Regions from separate parts of the Cupriavidus sp. USMAA2-4 genome, predicted to be linked through region 1. Evidence: predicted binding sites of a transcription regulator. Region 1 holds the regulator's gene; the other holds the start of a gene.
The links. Region 1 encodes FNR, which switches genes on or off when oxygen is low (the NO sensors DNR and NnrR bind a similar motif). Its sites were predicted from a motif close to TTGATNNNNATCAA; they were not measured.
Positions count from the first base shown of each region.

Region 2: BKK79_RS24640 (universal stress protein) is a predicted target of FNR. The motif match lies at 13,165-13,178, and genes of this name have one in related genera.

Region 1 is NZ_CP017748.1:4,144,409-4,160,174, forward strand. It holds gene lpdA (dihydrolipoyl dehydrogenase) at 1-55, shown strand, start outside; gene zapE (cell division protein ZapE) at 212-1,309, shown strand; gene BKK79_RS18455 (heavy metal translocating P-type ATPase) at 1,480-4,080, shown strand; gene ccoS (cbb3-type cytochrome oxidase assembly protein CcoS) at 4,083-4,232, shown strand; gene ccoN (cytochrome-c oxidase, cbb3-type subunit I) at 4,396-5,844, shown strand; gene ccoO (cytochrome-c oxidase, cbb3-type subunit II) at 5,863-6,531, shown strand; gene BKK79_RS18475 (cbb3-type cytochrome oxidase subunit 3) at 6,536-6,733, shown strand; gene ccoP (cytochrome-c oxidase, cbb3-type subunit III) at 6,730-7,644, shown strand; gene ccoG (cytochrome c oxidase accessory protein CcoG) at 7,697-9,166, shown strand; gene BKK79_RS18490 (hypothetical protein) at 9,289-9,507, shown strand; gene BKK79_RS18495 (hypothetical protein) at 9,504-9,749, shown strand; gene fnr (fumarate/nitrate reduction transcriptional regulator Fnr) at 9,825-10,550, opposite strand; gene BKK79_RS18505 (sulfite exporter TauE/SafE family protein) at 10,631-11,389, shown strand; gene BKK79_RS40415 (hypothetical protein) at 11,416-11,796, shown strand; gene scpB (SMC-Scp complex subunit ScpB) at 12,002-12,907, shown strand; gene rluB (23S rRNA pseudouridine(2605) synthase RluB) at 12,912-14,804, shown strand; gene rimP (ribosome maturation factor RimP) at 15,050-15,538, shown strand; gene nusA (transcription termination factor NusA) at 15,535-15,766, shown strand, end outside.
Region 2 is NZ_CP017749.1:1,017,664-1,033,429, forward strand. It holds gene BKK79_RS24570 (glycosyltransferase family 2 protein) at 1-333, shown strand, start outside; gene BKK79_RS24575 (sensor domain-containing diguanylate cyclase) at 656-2,278, shown strand; gene BKK79_RS24580 (response regulator transcription factor) at 2,317-3,039, opposite strand; gene atpD (F0F1 ATP synthase subunit beta) at 3,409-4,803, shown strand; gene BKK79_RS24590 (F0F1 ATP synthase subunit epsilon) at 4,812-5,270, shown strand; gene BKK79_RS39280 (AtpZ/AtpI family protein) at 5,267-5,707, shown strand; gene BKK79_RS24600 (N-ATPase subunit AtpR) at 5,704-6,045, shown strand; partial or broken gene BKK79_RS24605 (F0F1 ATP synthase subunit A) at 6,042-6,716, shown strand; gene BKK79_RS24610 (F0F1 ATP synthase subunit C) at 6,845-7,093, shown strand; gene BKK79_RS24615 (F0F1 ATP synthase subunit B family protein) at 7,106-7,861, shown strand; gene BKK79_RS24620 (F0F1 ATP synthase subunit alpha) at 7,845-9,620, shown strand; gene BKK79_RS24625 (F0F1 ATP synthase subunit gamma) at 9,617-10,495, shown strand; gene BKK79_RS24630 (hypothetical protein) at 10,692-10,976, shown strand; gene BKK79_RS24635 (thymidine phosphorylase family protein) at 11,065-12,597, opposite strand; gene BKK79_RS24640 (universal stress protein) at 12,628-13,083, opposite strand; gene BKK79_RS24645 (BON domain-containing protein) at 13,235-13,888, shown strand; gene BKK79_RS24650 (hypothetical protein) at 13,917-14,177, opposite strand; gene BKK79_RS24655 (ArsR/SmtB family transcription factor) at 14,551-14,913, shown strand; gene arsB (ACR3 family arsenite efflux transporter) at 15,215-15,766, opposite strand, start outside.

The DNA.
Region 1 (15,766 bases):
CGAGGTCATGCGCGAAGCTGCGCTGGCCGTGGACAAGCGTCAGCTCAATATGTAAGGTCCGCGCCTTTGCAGGCCTGACATCTTGCAGCTTCGGCGCGCCGTTCGCACGGCGCGCCGTTTTCGCTTTCAGGCGCGGCATCGCCTCTTCCGCGCCGACGCACAGTCCGGCAGCGGTCGCGGCCGCCGCCGGCAACACAAGACAGCAGACAGCATGAACGTTCGCGAGTACTACGATCAGGAACTGAAGCAGCGCGGCTACACCTCGGACGAGGCCCAGCTGCGCGCGGTCGAGCGGTTGCAGCGGTGTTACGACGACTGGGTCGCCTACAAGGGCCGCCGCAACAATGCGCTGAAGAAACTGCTGGTCCATCCCGAGGTACCGCGCGGCGTCTACATGTGGGGCGGGGTGGGGCGCGGCAAGTCCTTCCTGATGGACAGTTTCTACGCCTGCGTGCCGGTGGTGCGCAAGACCCGCCTGCATTTCCACGAGTTCATGCGCGAGGTGCACCGCCAGCTCGAAGAGTTGCGCGGCCGGCCCGATCCGCTCGACGAACTGGCACGCCGCATCGCCAAGCGCTTCCGTCTGATCTGCTTCGACGAATTCCACGTCAACGATGTCGCCGACGCGATGATCCTGCATCGCCTGCTGCAGCAGCTGTTCGCCAACGGCGTGCAGTTCGTGATGACGTCCAACTACCGGCCCGATCTGCTCTATCCGGACGGACTGCACCGCGACCGCGTGCTGCCCGCCATCGCGCTGTTGCAGGAGAAGCTCGATGTCCTCAACGTGGACGCCGGCATCGACTACCGCAAGCGCACGCTGGCGCAGGTGCAGGCCTACCATACCCCGCTCGGGGCCAAGGCCAATTCGGCCCTGCGCGATGCCTTCACCGGCTTGGCCGGGGTGGCTGACGAATCGCCGATCCTGCATATCGAGCACCGCGAGCTGCGTGCGCTGCGGCGCGCCAACGGCGTGGTGTGGTTCGATTTCGCCACCCTGTGCGGCGGCCCGCGCTCGCAGAACGATTATCTCGAGATCGCCTCGCAGTTCCACACGGTGATCCTGTCCGAGGTGCCGCGCATGACGCCGCGCATGTCGTCCGAGGCGCGCCGCTTCACCTGGCTGATCGACGTCTTCTACGACCACAAGGTCAAGCTGCTGATGTCGGCCGAGGTGCCCGCCGACGAGCTCTACGTCGAAGGCCAGATGGCCAACGAATTCCACCGCACGGTGTCGCGCATCATCGAGATGCAGTCGCGCGAGTATCTCGAGTCCGAGCGGCGCGTGGTGGATACGACACTGACCTGAAGGCGGCCGCCGGCCCGCCGGGGCGCCGGCTCACGGGTCCCTGCCTGCGGGGGATGCCGGCCCCAGGTACAGGCCGCCTTTCCCGGCGGCAGCCGGCCCGGGACTTGATCTGCGTCAAGTTCGTTTGACGGCTGTGCCTCTACCATGCATCGGGTAAAAAGAGACCCCCGATGCCTTCTGCCGACACATGTCCCCTGCCAGCCGGCACGCGTGCCGTGCCGCGCCCGCTTGCGGGCGGGACGGGGCGCCACGCCGCGGCAGCCTGCTTTCACTGCGGGCAGGCCCTGCCCGAGGCCGGTGTCCTCCGCGCAGACATCGATGGCGAGGCGCGTGCATTCTGCTGCGGAGGTTGCCAGGCCCTGGCGCAGACGCTGCACGCGGCCGGCTTCGGCCATCTCTATGGCGACCAGACGCGTTTCGCCCGCCCGATCGACGATGCCGCGCGGCGCGAGGCTGAGCCGGTGTGGGCAGCCTACGACAGCGAGGAACTGCGCGCGCAGTTCGTGCGGCCGCTCGATGGCGGGCGCGCCGAAATCACGCTGACCCCCGAGAACATCCGCTGTGCCGCCTGCGCCTGGCTGATCGAGCAGCACCTGGCGCGGCTGCCGGGCGTCGAGTCGGTCGTGGCCAACGTGGCCACCCGCCGCGTGCTGGTGCGCTGGCGCCCGCAGCAGACCGGCGTTGCCGGCCTGCTGGCGGCACTGGCCGAGATCGGCTACCTTGCCTGGCCCTTCGAGCTGTCGCGCTCGGACGCGGATGACCGGCGCGAGCGCCGCGGCCTGCTGATGCGGCTGGCGGTGGCCATGCTGGGCATGATGCAGGTGATGATGTACGCGTGGCCGATCTACACGCACGAGGCCACCATCGACCCCGCCATGCTGCAGCTGATGCGCTGGGCCAGCCTGCTGCTGACGCTGCCGGTCGTGCTGTATTCCGCCTCCCCCATCTTCGCCGGTGCCTGGCGCAGCCTGCGCCGGGGCCACGCCGGCATGGACGTGCCGGTGGCACTGGGCATCGGCGCGGGTTTCCTGGCCAGCGTGGCGGCGACCGTGCACGGCAGCGGCGAGGTCTACTTCGATTCGGTCACCATGTTCGTCGCCTTCCTGCTGGCGGCGCGATACCTGGAGCTGCGCATGCGGCAGGCCTCGCGCAGCGGCGCGGAGATGCTGGCGCGCCAGTTGCCGGCCACCTGTGAACGCCTGGACGCCGGCGGCAATGTGGAGCGCGTGCCGGTGGCGCGCTTGCGCGCCGGCGACCGCATCCGTGTCAAGGCAGGCGAGGTGGTGCCGGCGGATGGCGTGGTCGAGGCCGGCAGCAGCGCGCTCGATGAGTCGATGCTGACCGGCGAGAGCCGGCCGGTCCGGCGCGCGGCCGGCGAAGCGGTGCTGGCCGGCTGCTTCAACACCGCCAGCCCGCTCGAAATCCGCGTCGAGCGCATCGGCGCAGGCACGCGCCTGGCGGAGATCGTCGCCGTGCTGGACCGTGCGCTGGCCGACAAGCCCCGCCTGGCGACCTTGGCCGACCGCGTCGCTGGCTGGTTCGTGGCCGCCTTGCTGCTGCTGGCGGGCGTGACCGGCCTGGTCTGGTGGGCCTGGATCGATCCGGCGCGCGCGTTGCTGGTGGCGGTGGCGGTGCTGGTGGTGAGCTGTCCCTGCGCGCTGTCGCTGGCGACGCCGGCTGCGCTGGCGGCTGCCGGCGCCTCGCTGTCGCGGCGCGGCGTGCTGCTGACGCGCGGCCATGCGCTGGAAACGCTGGCGCAGGTCAGCGATGTCGTGCTCGACAAGACCGGGACCTTGACCGAAGGACGCTTCGCGCTGGCCGAGGTGCGTGCGGCGCAGGGCGCGCCAGCCGACCAGTGCCTGGCGCTCGCCGCTGCCATGGAGGCGGCAAGCGAGCATCCCATCGCACAGGCCTTGGTGGCGGCGGCGCAGGAGCGCCGCGCGGCCACGGCGGCCGATGGGGAGGGGGACTCCCCGCCCCAGGTGGTGCCGGTCGCCGCGCTGCGCAGCGTGCCGGGGCAGGGCCTCGAGGCCCGCATCGGCGCGCGGCGCCTGCGGCTCGGACGCCAGTCCTTCGTCGCGGAACTGGCGGGAGGCGCCCCGGGCGATCTTCTGCACGGTGCGGCCGAGCCCGATCTTCCGGCAGGCGCCACCACGGTCTGGCTCGGCGAAGCGGACCGCTGGCTGGCGGCTTTCGTGCTGCACGATGTCGAGCGCGCCCGTACCGGCGTCCTGCTGGCGCGACTGCGGGGCCTGGGCGTGCGCTGCCACCTGGTGTCCGGCGATGATCCGGCGACGGTCGACTGGTGGGCGCGCCGCTTCGGCATCGCCGGTGCCCGCGGCGGCACCACGCCCGAGGACAAGCGCGACTATGTGAGCGCGCTGCAGCAGCGCGGCGCGGTCGTGCTGGCGGTCGGTGACGGCATCAACGACGCGCCGGTGCTGGCGCAGGCCCAGGTCTCGATCGCGATCGGCAGCGGCGCTCCGCTGGCGCAGGCCGGCGCGGACGCGGTGCTGGCGCACGGTGGCGTCGACGAGATCGCGACGGCGCTGGCCATCGCTCGCCGCACGCGCCGCGTGGTGCGGCAGAACCTCGCCTGGGCCTTCCTCTACAACGTGCTGGCGATCCCGCTGGCGGCCACCGGCTTCGTCACGGCCTGGATGGCGGGTCTCGGCATGTCGATCTCCTCGCTGCTGGTGGTGGCGAATGCCTGGCGCCTGCTGTCGGCGCCGGCCGCGTCCGGTGCGACGGATCCAGCCTCGGAGGACTGACCATGGAAACGCTTTACCTGCTGGTGCCGCTGAGTCTGGCGCTGGTCGTGTTGATTGCCGGCGCCTTCTGGTGGGCCTTGCACGCCGGCCAGTACGACGACCTCGACCGGCCCGCCGAAGCGGTGCTGCTCGACAACGACAAGCCGTCCTGAGGGCGGTGGCAGGTGGCGTGCGACCGTGGCCGATGCCTTCGGTTCTGCGCGCAGCGGGGGGCGCTTGATGCAGATCAACGCACGCGGGGCCCGGGCTTCATACATTCACATCATCGGCGCTTTCGCCAGATCGGTTTTCACTACTTAGTCTTGGGGGGTCTGAATGGATGTCACTGCCGCGTCTTCACGCGTCGACACCTTCAACTACGGCGTCGTGAGGCAATTCGCCATCATGACTGTGGTCTGGGGGATCGTCGGCATGGCCGTCGGCGTGCTGCTCGCAGCACAGCTGATCTGGCCGGAGCTCAACTTCAACACGCCGTGGCTGTCGTTCGGGCGCCTGCGCCCCTTGCACACCAATGCAGTCATCTTCGCTTTCGGCGGCAGCGCGCTGTTCGCGACCTCGTACTACGTGGTCCAGCGCACCTGCCAGGCCCGCCTGTTCTGCGGTCCGCTGGCGGCCTTCACCTTCTGGGGCTGGCAACTGGTGATCGTGGCGGCGGCCATCACGCTGCCGATGGGCATCACCAGCTCGAAGGAGTACGCCGAGCTGGAATGGCCGATCGATATCCTGATCACGCTGGTGTGGGTGGCTTACGCGGTGGTGTTCTTCGGCACCATCATCAAGCGCAAGACCAAGCATATCTACGTGGCCAACTGGTTCTTCGGCGCCTACATCCTGACCATCGCGCTGCTGCACATCGTCAACAACCTCGAGATGCCGGTGTCGATGTGGAAGTCCTACTCGGCCTATGCCGGCGTGCAGGACGCCATGGTGCAGTGGTGGTACGGCCATAACGCGGTGGGCTTCTTCCTGACCACCAGCTTCCTGGGCATGATGTACTACTTCATTCCCAAGCAGGCCGAGCGTCCGATCTATTCGTACCGCCTGTCCATCGTCCACTTCTGGGCGCTGAACTTCACCTATATGTGGGCCGGCCCGCACCACCTGCAGTACACCGCGCTGCCCGACTGGGCGCAGTCGCTGGGCATGGTCTTCTCGCTGATCCTGCTGGCGCCGTCCTGGGGCGGCATGATCAACGGCATTATGACCTTGTCGGGCGCCTGGCACAAACTGCGCACCGATCCCATCCTCAAGTTCCTGGTGGTGGCGCTGTCCTTCTACGGCATGGCGACCTTCGAGGGCTCGATGATGTCGATCAAGACCGTCAACGCGCTGTCGCACTACACGGATTGGACCATCGGCCACGTGCACTCGGGTGCGCTGGGCTGGGTGGCGATGATCTCGATCGGCTCGCTTTACTACCTGATCCCGCGCCTGTTCGGCGAGAAGCAGATGTATAGCGTGCGCCTGATCGAGCTGCACTTCTGGATCGCCACCATCGGCGTGGTGCTGTACATCGCCTCGATGTGGATCGCCGGCGTGATGGAAGGCCTGATGTGGCGTGCCACGCAGCCGGACGGCACGCTGACCTACGCCTTCGTCGAGGCGGTCAAGGCCAAGTACCCGTTCTACCTGATCCGCCTGGCGGGCGGTATCTGCTTCCTCTCGGGGATGCTGCTGATGGCCTACAACGTGGCCAAGACGATCGTCGGGCGGCCCGCGGTCGATGCACCGATCCCGGCGAGCCTGCCGGCCACCGCCCACTGATACGCCCAGGAAAGGACCATGTCTGAGAATCGAAGCTTCTTTTCGCACGAGACGCTGGAGAAGAATGTCGGCTGGCTGATCATCTGCACCATCGTGGTCGTCAGCATTGCCGGCCTGGTGCAGATCGTGCCGCTGTTCTTCCAGCACTCGACCACCGAGCCCGATCCCGGCATCAAGCCATACTCGGCGCTGCGCCTGATGGGCCGCGACATCTATATCCGGGAGGGCTGTGTCGGCTGCCACTCGCAGCAGATCCGCACGCTGCAGGCCGAGACCGAGCGCTACGGCCATTACTCCACCGCGGGCGAGTCGGTCTACGACCATCCCTTCCTGTGGGGTTCCAAGCGTACCGGCCCGGATCTGGCGCGCGTGGGCGGCCGTTATTCGGACGACTGGCAGCGCATCCACCTGCGCAACCCGCGTGACGTGGTGCCGGAATCGGTGATGCCAGCCTACCCGTGGCTGGAGAGGACCGTGCTGCCAACGCATGACGTGCAGGCGCGCATGCATGCGCTGCGCCGCCTGGGCGTGCCTTACACGGACGACGAGATCGCCAAGGCGCCGGCCGAGCTGGAAGGCAAGACGGAGGAAGACGCGCTGGTGGCCTATCTGCAGGGCCTGGGCATCAACAAGCGCAATGTGCGGGTCGACACCGCGGTTGCCGGCGGGCAGCCGGCCAAGGAGTGAGGCCATGGCCATGCTGAGCGCATTCTCGACCGTGCTGTCGATGCTCTTCTTCCTCGGCATCTGCTGGTGGGCCTGGTCCGCCGGCCGCCGGCGCGCCAACGAAGAGTCGGCCATGCTGCCGTTCGCACTGCCTGACGAGACGTCGGTGGCGGGCGCGGGCAGCCATGTGGATACCACATCTAGCAGGAAGATCAGTTCATGAGCGACTTCATCTCGGATTTCTGGAGCTACTACATCGCGGCGATCGCCCTGGCGGGCATCGTGTGGTGCGTCTGGCTGCTGTTCTCGCAACGCAAGGTCGCCAAGGCACAGGGCGCGGTCGAGGACACCGGCCATGTCTGGGACGGCGACCTGCGCGAGCTCAACAACCCGCTGCCGCGCTGGTGGATGTGGATGTTCCTGCTGGCCTGCATCTTCGGCCTGGGCTACCTGGTGCTGTATCCGGGGCTCGGTTCCTACGCCGGCCTGCTGAAGTTCTCCACACAAGGCGAACTCGCAGCGCACCGGCAGGCCGCGGAGAAACTGCAGAACTCGGTCTACGCGAAGTACATGAAGATGGATATCAAGCAGGTGGCGGCCGATCCGGAGGCGCGAGAGATCGGGCAGCGGCTGTTCCTGAACTATTGCGCGCAATGCCACGGCTCGGACGCGCGCGGCAGCCGCGGCTTCCCCAACCTGAGCGATCACGACTGGCTGTACGGCGGCGAGCCGGAGACCATCCAGCAGACCATCACCAAGGGTCGCAATGGCGTGATGCCTCCGTTCTCGGCGGTCATCGATGCCAAGCTCGCCGGCGACGTGGCGCAGTATGTGCGTTCCCTGTCGGGCCTGGCCTACGATCCGATCCGTGCCGCACGTGGCGAGGGCACGTTCAAGTCCACCTGCGCGGCCTGTCATGGCGCCAACGGCAAGGGCAACCAGGCGCTGGGCGCACCGAACCTGAGCGACAACACATGGTTGTACGGCAGCTCGGAGTCCACCATCGTCGAGGGGATCCTGAAGGGACGCAACAACCATATGCCTGCGCATGAAGAGATCCTGACGCCGGAACGTATCCGCATGCTGACCGCCTACGTCTGGGGGCTGTCGAACGCGCCGGAGGCGTCACGATGAGGAAAGTGCATCGCGCCGCGCCGCAGGGCGCGTGCGCCGCCGGAGCCAGCCAATGAATGCACCGGAGACGGAACCGCTGGCCCGCAAGGGCGGGCCGGCAACCGCAGCGCCTGCGACCGAGTCGGTCGACGAGGCGTTGTATGAAGTCCGCCGCAAGATCTACCCGCGCTCGGTCAGCGGTGCCTTCTCGAACTGGCGCGTCTGGCTCGTGCTGCTGACGCAGCTGATCTACTACGGTACGCCGTGGCTGCAGTGGAACGGGCGCCAGGCGGTGCTGTTCGACCTGGGCGCGCGCAAGTTCTATATCTTCGGGCTGGTGCTGTGGCCGCAGGACGTGATCTACCTGAGCGTGCTGCTGGTGATCTCGGCGCTGGCCCTGTTCCTGTTCACCGCCATCGCCGGCCGGCTGTTCTGCGGCTATGCCTGTCCGCAGACGGTCTATACCGAGATCTTCATGTGGATCGAGCGGCATGTCGAAGGCGATCGTTTCGCCCGCATCCGCCTCGACGGCGATCCGTGGTCGCTGCGCAAGCTGCGCATCAAGGCGACCAAGCATCTGCTGTGGATCGTGGTGGCGCTGTGGACCGGTTTCACCTTTATCGGCTATTTCGCGCCGATCCGCGAGCTGGGCGGGCAGGTGGCTGCGTTCGCGCTCGGGCCCTGGCAGGCCTTCTGGATGCTGTTCTACGCCTTCGCCACGTGGGGCAACGCGGGCTTCATGCGTGAGCAGGTGTGCAAGTACATGTGTCCCTACGCGCGCTTCCAGAGCGTGATGGTGGACCGCGACACCTTTGTCGTCACCTACGACAGCGGCCGCGGCGACCCGCGCGGCAGCCGCTCGCGCAAGGCCGACCACCGCGCCGCTGGGCTTGGCGACTGCGTCAATTGCAGCATCTGCGTGCAGGTCTGCCCGACCGGCATCGACATCCGCGACGGCTTGCAGTACGAGTGCATCGGCTGCGGCGCCTGCATCGATGCCTGCAACCAGGTGATGGACAAGATGGACTACCCGCGCGGGCTGATCCGCTACACGTCGGAGAACGCGATGCGCAAGGGCTGGTCGGCCCAGGCGACGCGCAAGCGCCTGCTGCGTCCGCGCGTGATGATCTATTCGGCGATCTGGCTGGCACTGCTGGCGGGCTTCGCCATCTCGCTGTCACTGCGCACGCCGCTGAAGGTGGATATCATCCGCGACCGCGGCAGCCTCGGGCGCGAAGTCGAGGGGCGCTGGGTGGAGAACGTCTACCGCCTGCAGCTGATCAATACTAGCGAGGCGCCGATGCAGTTCACCATCCGCGCCGACAGTGCGGAACTCGGCAAGCTGCGCGTGGAGTCCGACGGGGCGACCGGCGAACTCGCACCGACCTCGAACCGCCTGCTGGCCATCCGCGTGCGCGTGCCGCTCGAGCAGGCGCGGCAGGGCACGCACAAGATCCGCGTGACGGTGCAGGGCGGCCAGGAGGAGGGGCATGTCGTCGAGGTGAACCAATCGACCAGTTTCATCGTGCCGCGCGACCTGTAGGGCGTGCGGAGGGGATTGCCGCAGGGCAGACAAGCGGGGCGGCCACGATGCCGCCGTGCGTAACAGCAAGGAGCGAAGCCATGCAAGGACCCGCCCGACAATCATTGACGGACGCCGGCACGATGCAGCAGGCCGTGCGGCCGTGGTGGAAGGAACCCTGGCCCTGGCTGCTGATGAGCGGGCCGCTGGCGGCGATGGCCGCCTGCGGCGTGACCATCTGGCTGGCGATGACGCATCCCGACAAGCCGATCGAGGAGGGCGTCAGCCGGCACGGGCTGGTGGTCGAGCGGCAGGGCGCGGCGCGGGCAGTGTCCGGCGCGACAGCCACGGAGCGGCCATGAGACTGCGCTGGCTGATGTGGGTCCTGTGGCCGGCCTTCCTGGTCGCCGGTGTGGCAACCGCCGCGGTGTTCTCGCTGGTGGATCCAAGCGATCTCAGGCTGTTCGGGCGGCCGGTCGAGGCCTCGCGCGAGGCGGTCTACACCATCGGCTTCCTGCTGGCCTGGCTGCTGTGCTCGCTGTCGAGCGCCCTGACCTTTTATACGATGCCGGTGCGCCTCGGCGATACCGACGAACTGGAGTAGGGGATGCGCGCAGGCCGAAGGGCTGGGCAGAACGGGGCCTGTCGAAGGCGCCGGATGCCTGCGCCCTCGGCTTGGTCAGCAGCTCTTGCCGTAGATCTGCTTGATGCCGGGTACGTCGACCAGCTTGACGTGGCGCTGGCGGATCTGGATCAGCCCGGCCTCGGCGAAGCGCGAGAACAGGCGGCTGACGGTTTCCAGCTTGAGGCCGAGATAACTGCCGATTTCCTCCCGGCTCATGCGCAGCACGAACTCGGTCGACGAGTAGCCGCGTTCCGACAGGCGCTCGGACAGGTTGACCAGGAAGGCGGCCAGGCGCTCCTCGGCGCGCATGGAGCCGAGCGTCAGCAGCATGACCTGGTCCTGCGTGATCTCCTTGCTCATCATGCGCAGGAACTGCTGCTGCAGCGACGGCACGGTGGTCGACAGGGTCTGCAGGTCGTTGAAGCGCATCACGCAGACCTCGGTGTCTTCCAGTGCGGTAGCATCCGACGCGTGCTGCATCTCGCCGAGGCCGTCGAGTCCGACGACTTCGCCCGGCAGGTGGAAGCCGGTGATCTGCGAGCGCCCGTCTTCCATCGTCACGTGTGTCTTCAGGGTGCCGAAGCGCACCGCGTAGACTGCGCTCAGGGGTTCGCCGAGCCGGTAGAGCGTCTCGCCCTTGTGGACTCGCACGCGTTCCTTCACCAGCGAGTCGATCTTTTCGATGTCGTTGCGGTTCATGCCGACCGGCACGCACAGGTGTCCGAGCGAGCAGGACGAGCAACGGGGCGACATCGCGGTGACGGGGATGGAATTGAGCAAGCCGGGGCCTATTGTCGTTGAGCTGCGAGGGCGCAATTTCTGCATTTTACTGTGTGAAGGCATCCGAAGGGGAGCGAAAGTTGACTGCGGCGGTCTTTTTCAGTGTTTTTCTGCTGGCCTTGCTGGGTGGCGTGCACTGCGCAGCCATGTGCGGCGGCATTGCACTGGCGGTCGAGCGGCCGCAGGCGGAAGCGCCGGTCGTCGTGCTGCGCAGGCCGCGGGACTGGTTGCGTGAACAGTTATCCATGCATGCGGGGCGGGTGGTGACTTACATGCTGCTCGGTGCCGCGCTGGGCGCGGTCGGCGCCGGTGCCTGGCGAGCCCAATACCTGCCGCTGCAGCGCGGCCTGTTTGCCGCTGGCAGCATGGTCCTGCTGGGCACCGGCCTGTGGCTGCTGGCCGGGCGCGCGCCGCAGTTCGCCGCGCTGGAGCGCTTGGTGGCGCGTGGGGCCGGAGCCCTGGCAGGCCGCCTCCGCGGGCGGCGCGCCGGTGCCCCGTCCGCCCCGATTCAGGTCCGCCCGCGCTTGCTCAGGCGTTTCGGCATCGGTCTGGCGTGGGGGCTGGTGCCGTGCGGCATGGTTTACGGTGCGCTCACCCTATCGTTGCTTGCCGGCAACGCGTTGTCGGGGGCCTTGCTGATGGGGGTATTCGGTCTCGGGACCTTGCCCAACCTGCTGATGTTGTCCGGCCTGTCCGGCGCGTTGCGCGGCTGGTCGCGCCGGCCCTGGGTGCGCGTCGGTGCCGGCGTGGCAGTGATGGGGTTTGGTGCGGCCGGGCTTGTGCGGGCGGCGATGTTGCCGCACACGCTCGCCGCACACGGCTTCTGTGTGGTGTTCTGAAGGGGGTTCTTCTGTTTTGGTGATGCGTGAGGCACTTTGTCGGGTGTGCCGAAGGCGCCGCGCTGGTGATCGGCGGTTGCAGCGCCGGGCCGGAATGCCCTACAATCGGCAGCATTGCAGTATCTATCGCGCTGGCGCTGCCGCGCGCATGGCCGGGCAACTCGAACGGCCGTCCTGAGGCCAGTCCGGGCAGAATGTTGCTGACGGACGTAGCCACCTCGCAGCAAGCCATGCCGGTTGACAAGATCTCCGGTTCAAAAGACCGGCTGGGCGTTGCGCGACGGGAGGTGCGCAACACCGTGCGGATGACTGCATCGTTCTTGCGGCGGAAGGGGTTGGACCCGTTCGCGCCGATCCGCCGCTCCAGAAGGGCGGTGCAACGCAAGAGGCCTTTCGGCCGGCGCTGAGGCCGGCAGCAGGGCAATTCTCCGCCGGACTGACCCGGCAACCCGAAGCAGAATAAGATGGGCGCGCGGCTTTCATGCGGACGGCATGCCGGCCGGCCGCGCAATGAGATGGCGATGGCGCTTCGGCCTCGCTGGATCCGAAATCCCCGAATCCTCCGGCGGTCCGCCGGGGGCAGGTGCAAAGACAGGCTGCACACATCCGTATATGAATACCCAAGAGGCGAAAATCGTCCTCGAGACTGCGTTGATCTGCGCGCAGGAGCCCTTGCGCGTGGCGGAACTGCGACGGTTGTTCGCCGATGAGGTGGCTGCCGACACCATCCGCGTGCTGCTGGACGAGTTACGTCTGGATTGGCGTGATCGGGGCGTGGAACTGGTGGCGCTGGCCAGTGGCTGGCGTTTCCAGAGCCGGCCCGGCATGCGCGAATACCTCGATCGCCTGAATCCGGAGAAGCCGCCGAAATACTCGCGCGCGGTGATGGAGACGCTGGCGATCATCGCGTACCGGCAGCCGGTAACCCGCGGCGACATCGAAGAGATCCGCGGGGTGACCGTCAGCACGGAGGTGATCAAGCGGCTCGAGGACCGCGAATGGATCGAAGTGATCGGCCATCGCGATGTGCCAGGGCGACCCGCGCTGTACGCGACCACCAAGGCTTTCCTCGATGATCTCGGCTTGCGTACCCTGGACGAGTTGCCCCAGCTGGAGGATGCGCAAGCGCAGATCCAGGCGGCCTTGCTGGACCAGCAGGCCATTGACTTCGAGTCGCTTGGCCAGGCCGGCGTGCCCGCCGGGCAGGATGCGGAGGGGCAATTGGCCCTGGATGGCATGACGGTCGCCGAGGCCGGCCGTGTCGCCGGCGGCCTGGCGCCGGCGACGCTTACCGAGGCGATCATCGAAGCCGCACCTGGGCAGGTTCCCGCCGGGTTTGACGCCGTTCCCCAGGCTGTGCGGCAGATACCTGAGCCAGCCAGCCATGCCGCCGAGGCGTCCGCGCGGACGCCGGCCGACGGCGTACCCGATACCGAGACCGCATCCGCCCAGCCGGCCGATGCTCTCACGCCGGCAGACGGCGAGCGCGATGCGCGCGACGAGCGCCTGCCTAACTGAACCCATGCAACATCCGATTGTGAATACTTTGTCCGATTCTGTAGAGCAAGACGTCCGCCACGCGGATGCGCCGGGCAGCGATGCCGGCAGTGCGGCCGAGTCCGGCGCATCTCCCGAGGGCGGCGCACGCCGCAAGGGCCTGCGGCGCGGCTTGCGCAATCTGGTGGCGAGCCGCCGCCAGGCGGCGCAGGATCGAGAGGCCGGCCGTGGCGCGGCGCCCGAAGGCGGCGATGCCGCGCCTGGCGAGCCTGCGCCGGCGGCGTCGGCTCAAGGCGGCAAGTCGGCAGGGCGCAGCCGCGGCAAGCGCAAGGCTGCAGCGGTCGACGCGGAAGCCGAGGCCATCCGTGCCGAAGCGGCACAGGCTGCGCCGGGCCAGGACGGGCAGCCGGTGCCGGCCGCGCCGGGTGGCCGCGAAGGTGGTGCGCGCAAGCGCAGGCCGGGACAAGGCCAGCAGGGGCGGGCGGCAAAGCCGGCCGGCGAGTCGGCCAAGGCCGGCGGCCGCCCGCAGGCCAAGGGCAAGGCCACGCAGCCGCGTCAGGGCGCGTCCAAGGGTACTGGCAGCCCCGACGATCTGTTCCGCTTCGTGATCTCGGACCAGTTCGACCAGGAAGAGACCGTGGTGCCGCGCACCAAGGCGAAGCCGGTGCGCGAACTGTCGGCCGACGATGATGCGCCCAAGCTGCACAAAGTGCTGGCCGATGGCGGGCTGGGTTCGCGCCGCGAGATGGAAGAACTGATCCTGCAGGGGCGCGTGTCGGTCAATGGCCTGCCGGCCCATATCGGCCAGCGCATCCTGCCGACCGACCAGGTCCGCGTCAATGGCAAGCTGATTGCCCGCAAGATTTCGAGCAAGCCGCCGCGCGTGCTGCTCTACCACAAGCCGTCCGGCGAGATCGTTAGTCAGTCGGATCCGGAAGGCCGCCCGACCGTGTTCGACAACCTGCCGCGCATGAAGACCGGCAAGTGGGTCGCGGTCGGCCGCCTGGACTTCAACACGGAAGGCCTGCTGATCTTCACCACCTCCGGGGACATCGCCAACCGCTTCATGCATCCGCGCTACGGCGTCGAGCGCGAGTACGCGGTGCGCACGCTGGGTGAGCTGGCCGAGTCCGATCGCCAGCGGCTGCTGCACGGCATCCAGCTCGACGACGGTGAGGCGAGCTTCCTGCGCATCGCTGATGGCGGCGGCGAGGGCATCAACCGCTGGTACCACGTGGCCCTGACCGAGGGGCGCAACCGCGAGGTGCGCCGCATGTTCGAGGCGGTGGGGCTGACGGTGTCGCGCCTGATCCGCACGCGCTACGGACAGTTTCTGCTGCCGCGCGGACTCAAGCGCGGTCGCTGGCACGAGCTGGAGGCCGAAGAGGTACGCGCGCTGATGAGCGGCATCGGGCTCAAGCTGCCCGGCAAGGGCGAGCAATCGAGCAAGGGGGTGACCAAGGTCGGCGGCCGCAAGCAGCGCGAGGAAGCGGCGCTGGCAGGTATGCCGATGCCGACCGGCATGGACGGCCTGCCGCGCTTCGAGCGTGCGGCAGGCGGCCGGGGCAATGGTGCCGGCCGTGGCCAGCCGGACCCGATGCAGACGTCGATGGGGTACATCAGTCACGGTCCCACCCTGCTGACTTCGCATTCCAAGCTTGCCAGCGGCGTGAGCCTTCCCGGTGCAGCCATGCCGGTGGGTGGCAACAAGGGCGGCAACAAGGGTGGTGGGCGCGGCAAGGCTGGCGCCGGCGGCGGCGGTGGTGCCGGTCGCCAGCAACAGCAGCGACGTGGCGGCGATGTGAACGGCAACGTGATGCCGAAGGCGGCCAAATCCGGTGGCGCCAACCGGCGCCCGCGTGGTCGTAGCGGCGGTGGCGGCGGTGGTGGTGGCGGCCAGCGCGGCGGAAACCGCTGAGGTGCGGTGAAAGGCGCAAAGCCGGGTGGCGTGGCTGCCCGGTCGGCCTTTTGCCTTTTGCACATAATCTGCGTATAATCCAAGTCTATTCAAAAGTGTCATCCTCAGATGGGTGAGCGAATGATGGGCATTGCGCCCATTTTTTTTTGCTCCATCCGGTTTCTCGTTTCGGGGGTGGCGCGGCGAGCCGAAGCGGATGCCGCACGGCCCGCGATCGTGTTTGAAGGCCATTACTCGGGAATACAGTGCATCTGGCAGATTTGATCGAAACCACCCTGAACGGCATGGGGTACGAGCTGGTCGAGCTCGAGCGTGCCCCGGCAGGATTGCTGCGCGTGTATATCGATCAGCCTGAGACGGGCATCGTCATCGAGGATTGCGAGAAGGTCAGCCGGCAGTTGACGCACGTGCTGACGGTCGAGAACGTCGACTATGAGCGCCTCGAGGTGTCGTCTCCGGGGCTGGACCGGCCGCTCAAGAAGCTGGCCGACTACGTCCGCTTCGCCGGCGCGCAGGCCAGGGTCACGCTGCGCCTGCCGGTCGACGGGCAGAAGAACTTCGTCGGCGTGCTGCAGGCACCGGCCGGCGAGCTTGGCGCCGAGAAGATCGGCCTGGAGTTCGAAGGGAAGAACGGCCCGTCGCTGCTGGAATTCACTGTATCCGATGTCGACCGCGCGCGCCTGGTGCCGGTGATCGACTTCAAAGGAAATCAAAGAAAAGGGAACAAGCAATGAGCCGCGAAGTTCTGTTGCTCGTCGATGCGCTTGCGCGTGAGAAGAACGTCGACAAGGATGTGGTATTCGGTGCGCTCGAGGCGGCTCTTGCCTCGGCCACCAAGAAGCGCTTCGAGGAAGACGTGGACATCCGTGTCGCGATCGATCGTGAAAGTGGCGAGCATGAAACGTTCCGCCGCTGGCTTGTCGTTCCCGATGAACAAGGCCTGCAGGAGCCGGACAAACAGA
Region 2 (15,766 bases), on a different replicon from region 1:
CGCGGCCACGGTTACACGGTGCAGTACTGGCCGGAACTGCGCGTGCGCCATGCCGGCGGTGACCTCCCCGGCGCCGGCGCCCAGCTCACGCCGTGGCACATGCGCAGCGCACTGCTGTATCACCGCAAGCACCACGGCTGGCTGACGGCCTGGGCCAGCAACCGGCTCGCATCCGCCTGGCACGGCCTGCGCGCGCTGCGCCACTGGCGCTTCGCCAAGGCCGGCGGCGCGCGCGGCGACAAGTACCGGCAGTCGCGCCAGCACGTGGCGCAGCTGCGCCGCGCCTGGCACGACACCATGGGCGGGCGCGTCTCGCCGCCCACGCCGTGGTGAGGCGCCCCGCCCCGCCCAGGCCAAGGCCGGCCCCCGGCGCGCGCCCGCGCCGGTAGCACCGCGCGCCGGATCCCCGTGCCGGGCTTGATCTTCATCAACAGGAGGCGGGAAAGTGGAGCCGAGCCGTCAACGCGCCGGGGCCGATATCGGTTCTCCTGGCAGGCGCCGCAATCGTCCACCGCCCCGGAACGTGCGGACGCCTGGAATACGGCCCCGGCGGGGTGATGACAGCGACAGCACCGCACGTGCCGCCTGCGTGCCATCTGCGTGCCATCTGCGTGCCGCTCGCCAGCCCCTGTCACTGATAAGTAAAAAGAAAAGCATGACGATGTTACGCAGCCTGTATCGCCGGCTCGGCCTTGGGCACCTGGTCCTGGCCCTGGCGGTCTTCTCCTTGCTTGCTGCCTTCGCGAATACCTTCTATTCCGCCTACCGCGTGCAGCGCGAGATCCTGCTGACCAACGCGCTCGAAGCCAACCGGGTCTATGCGGCGAAACTGGCCGACAGCACCGCCAACTTCGTCAGGTCGGCCCAGCAGCAACTGGCCGTCAGCGCCTCCCTGCTGGGCGCCAGGCCCTTCGGGCGGCAGGCGCTGGAAGACGAAGCCTGGCGCCTGCTGCACCAGACCGACTCGTTCAACTCGGTGCTGATCGTCGACGCGCGCGGCACGGTGCTGGCCGTGATGCCGACCACGCTGAACCTCGCCGGCAAACAACTGGACAGCGAAGGCGCGCGCGCGGCGCTCGATGCCCGGCAGCCGCGCATCACCCAGGCCTACGTGTCCGCCGCCGGCAACCTCGTGGTCAATATCTCGCAGCCGATCCTGGGCAAGGACGGGCGCTACCTCGGCTATGTGGCGGGCTCGATCTACCTGCGGGAAAAGGGCATCCTGCATGCGCTGCTGGGCGAGCACTACTATCGCGACGGCTCCTACCTCTATGTGGTCGACCGCGCCGGCCGCATTCTCTACCACCCGGACAGCGGCAGGATCGGCAAGGTCGCCAGGGACAACCCGATCGTCGCGGACGTCATCGCCGGCAAGGCCGGCACGCGCCGGATCGCCAACAGCAGGAACATCGACATGCTCGCCGGCTTCGCTCCGGTGCCGGTCGCGGGCTGGGGCATCGTGGCGCAGCGCCCTGTCGCGGCGACACTGGCCGAGATGGACCGCCTCACGCTCGCCGTGCTGCGCGATACCGTGCCGCTCGTGATCGCTTCGCTGCTGGCCGCCTGGTACCTGGCCGGGCTGATCGCCAAACCCCTGCGCCAGCTCGCGCAGGCGACCGGGGAAAAGGACACGGCAGCCACCCTGCGCAGCATCCAGGGCATCCGTGCCTGGTACTTCGAGGCGAGGCAGCTCAAGCAGGCGGTGCTGGAAGGCCTCGCCACGCTGCAGGCGCAGATCGGCGCCCTCAACGAGGCCGCCGTCACCGACCCCATGACGGGCCTGCGCAACCGGCGCGCCCTGTCGGCGCAGCTGCGCAACTGGGGCGCCGCCGCCCAGCCCTTCGCGGTCATCGCCATCGACGTGGACCGCTTCAAGCGCGTCAACGACACGTACGGGCACGAGGCGGGGGACAAGGTGATCTGCCACATCGCCAGGCTCATGCGCGAATGCTCGCGCCAGGGCGATTTCCTGTGCCGGGCCGGTGGCGAGGAATTCCTCATGCTGCTGCCCGGCTGCGGCGCGGCCGAGGCCATGCTGATCGCCGAACGGCTGCGCCAGCGCACCGCCGCCACGCCCGCGCCAGGCGTCTGCGCGGTGACGGTCTCGCTCGGCGTCGCCAGCTGGCCCGAGTCGCACGGCAGCATGGAGCGGGTGCTGGCGCTGGCGGACGCCGCCCTCTATGCGGCGAAGGAACAGGGGCGGAACCGGACCGTGGCCGACGCCTCCCTCGACCTGCCGGACGCGCCCCGTCCCCCGGCGCCACGCTCCGCCGGCTGAGGCCCGGCCCGATGGCGTCCGCTACCGCTGGCCGCTGCTCAATGCCGTACTGCCGCCGCCTCCTGTTCGAAGCGGTAGCCGTAGCCGTACACCGGCGCCACCCGCCAGCCCTTGCTGCCGTCGAGCTTGAGCTTCTTGCGCAGGCGGCTGACATGGGTGTCGACGGTGCGCGTGTCGACGTCGGCGTTCAGGCCCCAGATGCGGTTGAGCAGGTGGTCGCGCGAGAGCAGCTTGCCGGGACTGTCGAACAGGTAGACGGCCAGGTCGAACTCCTTCTGCGTCAGTTCGACAGCCTGGCCGTCGAGCGCGATGCGCACCGCCTGCAGGTCGATCTCATAGGCGCCATGGCGCTTGGCCGCCGTGCCAGCGACGGTGGTGCCGGCGGTGGCGCCGGTGGTGGTGCCGTAGCGGCGCGCCAGGGCCTCGATACGGGCCAGCAGCACCGCCGGCCGCACCGGCTTGACGAGGTAGTCGTCGGCGCCGGACCTGAGCGCGCTGACGGTGGTCTGCTCGTCCTCGCGCGCGGTCAGCACGATGATGGGCAGCTCCCAGCCGAGCTGCTCGCGCGCCCAATGGATGATGTGGCCGCCGTCGGTGTCGGGCAGCATCCAGTCGATCAGCAGCAGCTCGCAGCCGCGTCCCACCTGCGCCATGAAACCCGCGCCGTCGCCGAAGCCCTGCGCCACATGGCCGCCGCCCTCCAGCCAGGCCAGGATCACATCGCGCTGGTCCGGATCGTCTTCCAATACCGCGATCTGCATTGCCCCTCCCTTTCATCGCCCAGGCCCTCCCGCCATCGGCTGGCGGGGCCGGATTCTACCTGTTGCGCGCGCACAACCCGGCGCCACGCGGCCGGCCCGGGCGCGCCAGGGCCCACCTTCCCACCATAGCAGCCGGGCGCCTGCGAGCGCACCCCTCGCTTGATGGATATCAATCCGCGGCGTGACGGCGGCGTCTACAGTAGGAAGTGACTGTCCCGAGGCGCCGGCCGCGATTGCCTGCACCTGGCCGCGAACGGCGCCGCCGGGACCCGACCGCATCGCCGCAACGCCGAACCGTTGGAAACGCGCCCCCTCCCACCCCAGACCGCCCGGACCGCCCAGGCTGCCGGCCCGCCCGGCAGCGCGCGGGTGCGCGCCATCCGTGGCGCGGTGCTCGACATCGACTGCGCCGGCCAGCCGCTGCCCGCTCTCTGCGACGTGCTGGCGGTAGCGCTGGACGGAGGCGGCGAGGTGCTGGCGGAGGTACAGGCCCACCTGGACCGCGGCAGCGTGCGCGCCATCGCGCTGCAGTCGACCAGCGGCATGCGGCGCGGCGCGGCCGTGCGCCTGGGCGGCGGACCGCTGCGGGTGCCGGTGGGCGAAGCCGTGCTCGGGCGCCTGCTCGACGTCACCGGCACGCCGCGCGACGGCGGGCCGGCACTGCCCGCCGGCACGCCGCTGCGCCCGCTGCACCGCGCCGCGCCGCCGCTGGCGGCGCAGGCGCCGGGCACCGAGATCTTCCGCACCGGCGTCAAGATCCTCGACCTGCTGACACCGATCGCCCAGGGTGGCAAGGCCGCCATGTTCGGCGGCGCCGGCGTCGGCAAGACCGTGCTGGTGATGGAACTGATCCATGCCATGGCTGAGCGCTACCAGGGTATTTCGGTCTTCGCCGGGGTCGGCGAACGCTCGCGCGAGGGCCACGAGATGCTGCTCGACATGCGCGGCTCGGGCGTGCTCGGCCGCACCGTGCTGGTCTACGGCCAGATGAACGAGCCGCCCGGCGCGCGCTGGCGCGTGCCGCTGACCGCCGTGGCCGCCGCCGAGTTCTTCCGCGACGAGCGCCGCCAGGACGTGCTCTTGCTGATGGACAATGTGTTCCGCTTCGTGCAGGCCGGCGCCGAGGTCTCCGGGCTGCTCGGGCGCCTGCCCTCGCGCGTCGGCTACCAGCCCACGCTGGCCAGCGAGGTGGCGGCGCTGCACGAGCGCATCACCGCCACGCGCGACGCCGCCATCACGGCGATCGAGGCGGTCTACGTGCCGGCCGACGACTTCACCGATCCCGCCGTCACCGCCATAGGCAGCCACGTCGACAGCATGATCGTGCTGTCGCGCGCGATGGCGGCCGAGGGCATGTACCCGGCGGTCGATCCGATCGCCTCGTCCTCGGTACTGCTCGATCCGCTGCTGCTGGGCGACGACCACGTGGCCACCGCCAACGCGGTGCGCCAGGCCATCGAGCACTACCGCGAGCTGCAGGACGTCATCGCCCTGCTCGGCGTCGAGGAGCTGGGCGCGCAGGACCGCCGCGTGGTGGCGCGCGCGCGGCGCCTGCAGCGTTTCCTGACCCAGCCGTTCACCGTCACCGAGAACTTCACCGGCGTGGCCGGCCGCTCGGTGGCCGTCGCCGACACCCTGGCCGGCTGCCGCGCCATCCTCGACGGCGAATGCGACGACTGGCAGGAGCAGTCGCTCTACATGATCGGCACGCTGGACGAGGCACGCGAGCGCGAGCAGCAGGCACGGCAAGGGGGCACGCCATGACACCCGCCATGACGCCTGCCAGCGCCGCGCCGCGCGCCCTGCACCTGCGCATCGCCACCCCCGACGGACTGGCGGTGGACGAGGCCGGCGTGCGCGCGCTGCGCGCCGAGGACGACAGCGGCGCCTTCGGCGTGCTGCCGGAGCACGCCGACTTCCTCACCGTGCTGGTGCCCTGCGTGGTGCGCTGGCACGGCGCCGACGGCACGCATCGCTTCTGCATGGTGGAGGGCGGCATGCTGCGCGTGGACGGCGGCGCGGAAGTCGCCATCGCCACCGCCGCCGCGGTGCTGGGCGACAGCCTGGAGGCGGTGGCCGCGCGCGTGCGCGAAGCGCGCGAGCGGCGCCTGGAGGCAGCGCGCAATGCGCGCGTCGAGCAGACCCGGCTGCATGCGCGCGCGGTACGCGAGATCGTGCGCTGCCTGCGCCCGGACCTGCATGTCGACGGCATCGGGAGGCTGGAGCCATGAGCGCAACGCAGCACGATGGCGCACATGCCGCCGGTGGTCCTGGCGGTCCTGGTGACGCCGATGGCGCCGTCGATGGCGCCGTCGATGGCGCCGTCGATGGGGGCGGCGGCAAGGGCGGCGCTCACGGCCAGGGCAAGGACAACGGCAACGGCAACGGCAACGGCGGTGAACGCGTGGCGCAGCGCGCGCTGGCCCGCGCACGGCAGGCCGCGCGCGTGCCGGAGCCCTCGCTGGCCAGCCGCCTGGCCCAGATCGGCGTGCTCGGCTGGACCATCGTGCTGCCCACCGTGCTCGCGCTGGCGGCCGGCCGCTGGCTGGACCGGCGGCTGCATACCGGCGTCTTCTTCTCGGCGCCGCTGTTGATGATCGGGGCCGCCATCGGCCTCTGGTGCGCCTGGCGCTGGATGCGGCGCCACGGCGGGGAGGATGGGCAATGATCGACCTGGGCGGAGCGGCTGCCGCGCTCACCGGCGGACTGGCCGGTGGAGCGGCGGGCGCGGTGGCGGGGCTCGTGGCGGGACTGGCGGGAGGGCTGGCGCACTTCGGCAGCCTGCACGCCGTGGTGCGGCGCCTGCAGCGCGGCGCCACCGCCGGCGCGCTGGCGCTGCAGGGCGCGCGCCTGGCGCTGATCGGCGCCCTGCTGTTCGCCTGCGCCAAGGCAGGCGCGGCACCGCTGCTGGGCGCCGGCGCCGGCCTGCTGGCGGCGCGCGCCGTGGTACTGCGCCGCCTGCCCCGGCCACGCGATGGACGCGCTGCGCGCGCGGACACGCCATGACCTTGCACTCGCCGCTGCTGACCGAGCCCTTGTTCCACCTCGGGCCGGTCCCCGTCTCCGCCCCCGTGCTGATGACCTGGGCCATCATGCTGGCGCTGGGCGCGGGCGCCTGGCTGGCCACGCGCCGCCTGGCGCTGCACCCGTCGCGGCACCAGGCCGCGCTGGAACTGCTGGTGACGACGCTCGACCAGCAGATCCGCGACACCATGCAGGTGGCGCCGGAGCGCTACCGCGCCCTGCTGGGCACGCTCTTCCTCGACATCCTGCTGGCCAACTGGTCCTCGCTGCTGCCCGGCGTCGAGCCGCCCACCGCCCACCTGGAGACCGACGCCGCGCTGGCCCTGCTGGTGCTGGCCGCGACGGTGCTGCACGGCGTGCGCAGCCGCGGCCTGGCCGGCTACCTGCGCACCTTCGCCGAGCCCAGCTGGCTGATGGTGCCGCTCAACCTCGTCGAGCAGCTCACGCGCACCTTCTCGCTGGTGGTGCGCCTGTTCGGCAACGTGATGAGCGGCGTCTTCGTGGTCGGCATCGTGCTGTCGCTGGCCGGCCTGCTGGTGCCGATCCCGCTGATGGCGCTGGACCTGCTGACCGGCGCGGTGCAGGCCTACATCTTCACGGTACTGGCGATGGTCTTCATCGGCGCGGCGGTGGCCGACGCGCAGCCGGGCGCGGTCGAAGGCATGCGGCCGCGCGGGCCGGACGAGCGGCCGGACGAGCGGCCGGACGAGCGGCCGGCCCGGGGCGCCGCACGCGAGCCGCGGACAGCGCTGGATCAGGACAAGGAAAAGGAGAGCGCAAGATGAACAACCTCGTGGAAGTGGTCAGCATCATCGCGGCGGCAGTGGCGGTGTCGTTCGGCGCGATCGGGCCGGCGCTGGCCGAAGGCAGGGCGGTGGCCGCCGCCATGGACGCGCTGGCGCGGCAGCCCGAAGCGGCCGGCACCATCTCGCGCACCCTCTTCGTGGGCCTGGCGATGATCGAGACCATGGCCATCTACTGCCTGGTGGTGGCGCTGCTGGTGCTGTTCGCCAACCCCTTCCTCAAGTAGGCGGGGCCCATCATGCGCATCGACTGGTGGACGCTCGGCCTGCAGGCCGTCAACGCCCTGGTGCTGGTGTGGATCCTGTCGCGCTTCCTGTTCCGGCCGGTCGCCAGGATCATCGCCGCGCGGCAGCAGGCCTGCGACGACGCACTGGCCCAGGCCCGCACGGCGCGCGACGAGGCCGGGCGCGAGCGCGAAGCCGCCGCCGCGGCGCGCGCGCAGGCCGAGGCCGAGCATGCCTCGGCGGCAGCCGGCGCCGCCGCCGAAGCGGCGCGGCTGCGCGACGCCCTGGCGCAATCGGCGCGGGCCGAGGTCCAGGCCGAGCGCGCCGCGGCCGAGGCCGACATCGCGGCCGCCCGGCGCGCCGCCGTCCAGCGCGGCGGCGAGGATGCGGCGCGCCTCGCGCTCGACATCGCCGCGCGGCTGTTCGCGCGGCTGCCGCGCGAGGCCCGCATCGGCGCCTTCATCGACGGCCTGGCCGCCGCCGTGGCCGCGCTGCCGGCCCCGGCGCGCGCCGGCCTGCTGCAGGCGGACGCCGGCCTGGTACTGGCCGCGCCCTGCGCGCTCGCGGCGGATGAACTGGCGCGCTGCGCGCAGGCACTCGGCGCGGCGCTGGGCGCGGCCCCGGTCCTGGCCACGCGCGTGGACCCCGGGCTGGTGGCCGGCCTGGCGCTGGAAAGCGACCGCCAGGTGATCGGCAACAATGTGCGCGAGGACCTGGCGCGCGTGCGCGCCGCCCTCGCCCAGGAGCACGACGATGTCCCTGCCGCCTGAACCGCCGCTGGAGGGGGCTCCCCTGCCGCCGCAGGCCGGGCCGGCTGAATCGGCGCAATCTGCACTATCTGCACCGTCTGCAGAAGCAGCGGGAGCAGCGGGAGCGGCAGACGACCGCCACCCGCCCGCCGGCGCCTGGCTGGCGCAGGCGCGCGGCGCGCTGGCGCGGGCCGAGCTCGGCCCGCTGGCGCGCGAAGTAGGGCGGGTGGAACGCGCCGCCGACGGCATCGCCATGGTCGCCGGGCTGCCGCAGGCACGGCTCGACGAACTGCTGCGCTTCGATGGCGACCGCTATGGCCTGGCGCTGACCCTCGACGCGGACCGCATCGGCGCCGTGCTGCTCGACGACGACGGCTCGGTGGGCGCCGGCTGCCGCGTCAGCGCCACCGGCGAGGTGGTCAGCGTGCCGGTGGGGCCTGCCCTGCTGGGGCGGGTGGTCGATCCCCTCGGGCGGCCGCTCGACGGCCTGCCGCCGCCGGAGTGCGCGCAGCGCCTGCCGATCGAGCGCGCCGCGCCGGCCATCGTCGAGCGCGACCTGGTCAGCCAGCCGCTGGCCACCGGCATCCTGCTGGTCGACGCGCTGTTCCCGATCGGCCTCGGCCAGCGCGAACTGATTCTCGGCGACCGCGCCACCGGCAAGACCTCCATCGCCCTCGACGCCATCGTCAACCAGAAGGACAGCGGGCTCATCTGCATCTATGCCGCGGTGGGCCAGCGCGCCGGCGCCGTGGAACGCGCCATCGAGACCGTGCGCGCGCAGGGCGCGGCCGGGCGCTGCATCTTCGTGGTGGCCTCGGCGGCGGCGGCGCCGGGCCTGCAGTGGATCGCGCCGTTCGCGGCCTTCAGCATGGGCGAGTACTTCCGCGACCGCGGCGAACATGTGCTGGTGGTGATCGACGATCTCAGCCAGCACGCCGCCACCCACCGCGAACTGGCGCTGCTGACGCGCCAGCCGCCGGGACGCGAGGCCTACCCTGGCGACATCTTCTACCTGCACGCGCGCCTGCTGGAGCGCGCCGCCAAGCTGTCGCCCGCGCTCGGCGGCGGCTCGCTGACCGCGCTGCCGATCGCGCAGACCGAGGCGGGCGACCTCTCCGCCTACATCCCCACCAACCTGATCTCGATCACCGACGGCCAGCTGGTGATGAGCAGCGAGCTGTTCGCCGCCAACCAGCGCCCGGCGGTCGACATCGGCCTCAGCGTCAGCCGCGTCGGCGGCAAGGCCCAGCCCGCCGCGCTGCGCCAGGTCTCCGGCCGCCTGCGGCTGGACTACGCGCAGTTCCAGGAACTGGAGATGTTCACGCGCTTCGGCGGCCTCACCGATGCGCGCGTCAAGGCCCGCATCGTGCGCGGCGAACGCACCCGCGCGCTGCTGCGCCAGCCCCGCTTCGCCGCGCTGGCGCCGCTGTCCCAGGTGGCGCTGCTGGCGGCGCTGGCGGCGGGCGCCTTCGACGGGCTGCCGGTCGAGGACGTGGGCCGCCTGCGTGCGCGGCTGCCCGCGTGGCTGCAGGCACATGGCGCGGCCCTGCCCGATGGCGGCCCGCTCGGCGCCGAGGCCGAGGCGTCGCTGGCGGAGGCGGTGCGGGCCTGCCTGCGCGGGATGGCGCAGGAGTCCGCTCGGGGGACGGCACAAGCGGCGGCACAAGCGGCGGCACAGGACACGGCGCACGAGGCGGCGCATGCCAGCGAGGCGTCCGGCACTGCCACCGCGACCGCAGCGGAGCCCGCGCCGCAGCGCGCACCGGGGTCCCCGCCATGAGCACGCGGCGCGGCGAACTCCAGGCCCGCATCGCGGGCGTGCGCCAGCTCGAGGCCGTGGTCGGCGCCGTGCGCGGCATGGCGGCCAGCCGGTCGGCCGAGGCGCGCGCCCACCTGCCCGGCGTGCACGCCTGCGCGGCCATGCTGGCGCAGGCCATCGGCGACGCGCTGGCGCTGGCCGGCGCGGCAGACCCGGCCGGTGCCGCCGCGCAGCCGCCACTGCAGGCACCGGCCGCACCAGCCACCCCGCGCGTCAGCGTGGTGATCGGCAGCGACCAGGGCTTCGTCGGCACCTTCAACGAGCGGCTGCTGGACACCGCCCAGGCCGGCGCCGGCGCCCACGGCACGGTCTACTACATCGTGGGCCAGCGCGCCGCCGCGCTGGCCGCCGAGCGCGGCCTGGCACCGGCCTGGTCGGCGCCGATGGCCGCCCACCCGGGCGATGTGGCCGCGCTGGCCACACGCCTGGCGCACGCGCTCGAACCGCAGCTGGCGGCCGCCCGGCCCGCCGCGCTCAGCGCCTGGCACGCGTGCCCGCCACCGGCCACGTCGCCCATCCGCGAACTGCGCCTGCTGCCCTTCGACTACGGCCGCTTCACCCGGCCCGCCCACCGCCAGCCGCCGCTGGCCAGCCTGCCCGCGCCGCTGCTGCTGGCGCGCCTGGCCGAGTCGTATATCCACACCCAGCTGTGTGAAGCGCTGTTGCAGTCCTTCGCCGCCGAGAACGAAGCACGCATGCGCACCATGCTGTCGGCGCGCGACCACGTGCGCGCGACCCTGGCCCGGCTGGAGATGCAGGCGGGACGCGAGCGCCAGGAACAGATCACCAACGAGATCATCGAACTGGGCGCTGCCGGCGCCGGGGAGGAGGCATGAGCCCTGGGCCGCGCGGGCCGCCACCCCTGCCGCCGCGCTGCGGCCACAGGCGCGCCACCCGCGCTGCCTTGACGCAGGACAAGATGTGCACCACCGGCTGTGCCAGCATCACAGGCAACCATCACAACGCACCCGTCGCGGCCCGGCGCGCCCACCGGCGTCCGCCGCCACCCCGGGGCATCCAGGAGACCACACCATGACCCAGACCGCATCCACCCAGCCGCACGCGGCCACGCCGGGCCCCGCCAGCGCCGCTGAGATCCGCGCCGTGATCGGCCCCTTCGAGGCCGAAGTGATCGCGCAGATCCTTGCCCTCGAACCGACCCTCGATGAAGTACGGCTTGCCTACAAATGGCTGCGCTCCGACGAGCACCTGCTGCGCGGCATGGATTCGAGCCTGCTGTCCGGCCGCGCGGCCCAGGTGTTCGAGGTGCTCGACGCCGAATTTCCCGACTTCGACTCCGGCGGCCACCCGGCCTGAGCGCCAGCGGCAGGCCCGACGCAGCGCCGCGCCGCGCTCGGGCGGCGCTTGACCTGGATCGCGGCCGGTGCCGGCCACGGCGCGCGGATCAGCCGGCCTCGCCGATCACGATGGCCGGATGCGCGGCGAGAAAGCCGCCCGCGTAGGCCAGTTCGCCCGAGGCCTGCGCATGCAGCGTCAGCAGCGGCTGGCCGGCGCGCACCGTGTCGCCCAGCCGCACGTGCAGGTCGATGCCCGCGACCTGGCGCTCGGGCGCGCCGGCCAGCCTGGCGGCGCGTGCCAGCCGGCGGTTGTCGATGGTGGCCACCACGCCGTCGCGTGGCGCCGGTACATCGCGCAGGAACAGCGCGCGGCCAGGCGCGCGCAAACCGCCCTGCGCCTCGCAGATGGCCTGGAACCGGGTCCAGGCGGCACCGCCGGCCAGCAGCGCCGCGGCCAGCGCCGCCCCCTCGCCGGCGCCGCAGGCCCCGCAGAACTCCATCAGTTCGCCGGCCAGCATCAGGCTGCGCTCGCGCAGGTCGTGCGGCGCCGACGGCGCGCCCTGCAGCACCGCCAGCACGTCACGCGCCTCCAGCGCCGGCCCGATGCCGCGCCCGACCGGCTGGGTGCCGTCGGTGCGCACGATGCGCACACGCACGCCGAGGGCCTGCGCGGCAAGCGTCAGCAGACTGCGCAGGCGCTCCAGGTCGGCTTCCTCGCGCACCTTGGCGGTTGGGCCCACCGGCACGTCGATCAGCACATGGGTGGAGCCCGCGGCCACCTTTTTCGACAAGATCGACGCCACCAGCTGCGCGTCGCTGTCCAGGTCGAGCGCGCGCTCGACCTGGATCAGCATGTCGTCGGCCGGACTCAGCCCGAGCGCCCCGCCCCAGGCCAGCGACGCCCCGGCCTGCTCCACTACCTGGCGCAGCGTGGCGGCATCGAGGTCGACGCGGGTCAGCACCGCCATGGTGTCGGCGGTGCCGGCCGGCGAGGTGATCGCGCGCGAGGAGGTCTTGGGCACCAGCAGGCCGGCCGCGGCGGCGACCGCCACCACGATGGGCGAGGTGCGGTTGCCGGGCAGCCCGCCCACGCAATGCTTGTCGGCCACCACGGGCCGATTCCAGGACAGCCGCTCGCCGGTGCCGATCATGGCGCGGGTCAGGTCGATGGTCTCGCGCTCCGTCATGCGCCCGCCCGCGCAGGCGGCCAGGAAGGCGGCGATAGGCACGCCGGTGTAGCTGCCGCTGGCCACGTCCTGCATGATGGCGTCGAGCTGCGCGCCCGCGAGTTCGTTGCCGTAGACCTTGGCGCGCACCCAGCGCAGCGATTCCAGCCCGGGCGCGTGGGTGACGTAGACCAGATCCCCCGCACGCGCCTCCAGTGCGCCGCTGGCGCTGGCCGACAAAGCCGCCTCGGCGCGGCCGAGCACGCCCGAGCCGACCACGTTGACGGTGGCGATCAGCCGCCGCGCGCCGACCTGCACCTGCACGCGCGCCTGCGCGCGGAAGCCCTCGGCGCGGCACACCGCGCAGTCGCGGTGCAGGTAGATCACGTGCTCCTGCCAGGTATCGATATCCAGCGCGCGGTAGTGCAGGGGCTCCAGCACGCAGGGGCTGTCGAAGCGGACCGTGTCGTTCATGGCAGTCTCCCCGGGGCGCGCCGGCCCGGCTCAGTCATCGGCATTGCTGCGCGTGAGCAGCATGGGACCGGCCCATTCGCGCAGCACGGCGCGGGCCACGCTGCCCATCACCGCACGGCGCAGGCCGCGACGCCCATGGGTACCCATCGCGATGAGATCGGCGTGGCAGGCCTCGGCGCGCGCCACCAGCGTGCGCGCGACCTGGCCCGGCGCGACGCAGTGCTCGACCAGTGCCAGCGTATGGGCGACACCCGCCGCGCCGAGCTGGTCGCCGGTGGCACGCAGCACACCGCGTCCGAACTCGGCCATGCTGCGCCATAGCGCGTCACGGTCGAGGTAAGCCACTTCGAGCAGGGGCTCGCGGTCATCCAGCACATAGACCGCGTGCACGGTCGCGGCCATCGCGCGGGCCAGTGCCGCCGCCTCGAACGTGGCCAGGCGGGAGGCATGGCTGCCGTCCACCGCCAGGAGGATGGTTCGATACATGGGTGCTCCTTGCGCTCGCGCAGGGCGATCCGTGCCGGACGGACCGCTGCTGCCAGCCTAGCCAAGGCGCATGCCGCCACGTTGACATGGGTCAAGGGCGCCGCGCGCGGCTCGCCTAGTCTGCAGGTGTGCCGCCGCGAGGAGAACCGAGATGAAGGGCGATATCCAGCTCAAGCAGGACGTGATGGAAGAACTGGCCTGGGATCCGGCCGTCGACGCCACCGGCATCGGCGTCGAGGTGCAGGACGGCATCGTGACGCTGAGCGGCCACCTGCCGACCTTTGCCGAGAAATACGCGGCCGAGGCAGCCGCGCAGCGCGTGACCGGGCTCAAGGGCCTGGCGGTGGAGCTCGATGTGCGCCTGCCCGACGACGCCCAGCGCACCGACGCCGACATCGCGCGCGCGGCGCGCCATGTCCTCGATTGGATGAGCGGACTGCCTGCCGACCGCATCCACCTGATGGTGGAGCACGGCGCGGTCACGCTGCGCGGCGAAGTCGACTGGAACTACCAGCGGGTGGCCGCCGAACAGGCGGTGGCGGGCCTGTTCGGCGTGCGCGGCGTCAGCAACGGACTGGCGGTCCGCCCCGCCATGGCCGCCGACGACGTCAGGCAGCGCATCCGCCAGGCCATCGAACGGCAGGCCAGCGACGATGCCGGCCACGTCAGCGTGGAAGTCAGCGAAGGCGTGGTGACGCTGCGCGGCACGCTGCGCACCTGGGCCGAACGCCAGGCCGCCTTCGAGGCGGCGTGGTCGGCGCCGGGGGTGAGCGCGGTGCACAACCAGATCCAGGTCACGCTGTAAGGCCGCGGCGGCCGGTGCGGGGCGGCGCTCAGGGCGGCGCATCCCGCGCCGCCAGCTCGCTCAAGGCCAGCACTTCGCCGGCCAGTGTGGTGGCCACCGACAGCAGGCGGGACTGGATGCCAGCCTCCGGTGCGTCACCGCCCAAGTCACCGCAGCCAGCCCCGTACTCCAGGCTTGCGACCAGCAGCGCGTGCAGTTGCGCCGCCTTCTCGGCGGCAAGGCTCAGCGGCGTTTCCGCGATGACTTCGGTGTTCAGGTAAAGACTGGCGCCGACCTGTTCGGCACGCACGCCCCCGCGGAAAGAGCAGGGAGAAGTGGCTGCGGCGGCCGCCAGGGAGTGGGATAAACGAGGCGCCGAGGGCGGTGAACTAGCCATGACATGGACTCCTGTGTGCGGTTCGGGCACTGCTTCAAAACGCCGCCAACCGGCGGCTTTCCACGCACAAGTGTTCGGGACGCCAATCCCGTTCGCCGCTGTATCGACGATGCGGACAATATAGTGCCGCCCAAGGGCCAGCGGCCGGCGACGATTCCGCATGGCGACGCGATTTCCGCTCTCCGCCTTCGCTGCCCGGCGGCAGCGCATCGACGCGACGCCCCGCCCGCCCCGGTTTCGGCGGACAATACCCCCTTTCCGTGCCGACGCATCGATCCCAAGCCTCATGAACAGCGACGCCGCCGTCAAAGCCCTGGCCGCGCTGGCGCAGCCTTCGCGCCTGGCCATTTTCCGCCTGCTGGTCCGGGCCGGCCGCACCGGCCTCTATGCCGGGCAGATCGGGGAGGCGCTCGGCCTCCCGCCCGCCACCCTGTCCTTCCACCTCAAGGAGCTCTCGCATGCCGGGCTGGTCGCCGGCCAGCAGGAAGGCCGCAACGTGCTGTACCAGGTCCGGTTCGCGCAGATGAACGAACTGATCGGCTTCCTGGTGGAGCACTGCTGCGAAGGTGATGCGCAGGGCTGCGGCGTGCAGGCTGTCGCCTGTGCGCCGGACATCGAGTCGAAGCGCCCCGGCGGACAGCGCCGCTAGACCGAGACGCATCGGCGCTGGCGTGCCATCCAGGAAGGTCGTCAGCGGCCAGCACATCATACTGGCCAAGCGATCGAACAGGGTCCGCGTGGGAACGCCGCTGTAGCAGGGTGCAGCGTCGGTCCGATGCGATGCCCCGAAGGTGGGGGCCCCTGGTCTATTGCGTCATGCGGAAGCCCCCGCGATCGACAGCGCCTCCGGGCACCGTACCGCCTGCTCTGCCGTTCGTCATGGCAGGCGGCCGGAATGAAGCGCCCGGCCATGGCCGGGCGCACAAGCGGGGATCGAAGGGCTGAGCCGTTCAAGCCCGGGCACCTCGCTCATACCATTGCTGAGAACGATTGACGATGCTGACGACCAGCAACATCACCGGCACCTCGATCAAGACGCCCACCACGGTTGCCAGCGCTGCGCCCGACTTGAAACCGAACAGGCTGATCGCCGTGGCCACCGCCAGCTCGAAGAAGTTGCTGGCGCCGATCAGGCTGGACGGACCCGCCACGCAATGGGCCACACCCATCTTCCGGTTCAGCAGATAGGCCAACCCGGAGTTGAAGAAGACCTGGATCAGGATGGGCACCGCCAGCAGCGCGATCACCAGCGGCTGATCGATGATCGCCTTGCCCTGGAATGCAAAGAGAAGAACCAGCGTCAGCAGCAGCGCAGCGATGGAGTACGGCCCCAGGTGTTGCACCACGCGCTGGAAGTGCGCAGCGCCCTTGGCGAGCAACGCCTTGCGGATGATCTGCGAGAGGATGACCGGCACCACGATGTACAGGGCGACCGAGGTCAGCAGCGTATCCCAAGGCACGGTAATCGATGACAGGCCGAGCAGCATTGCCACCACCGGCGC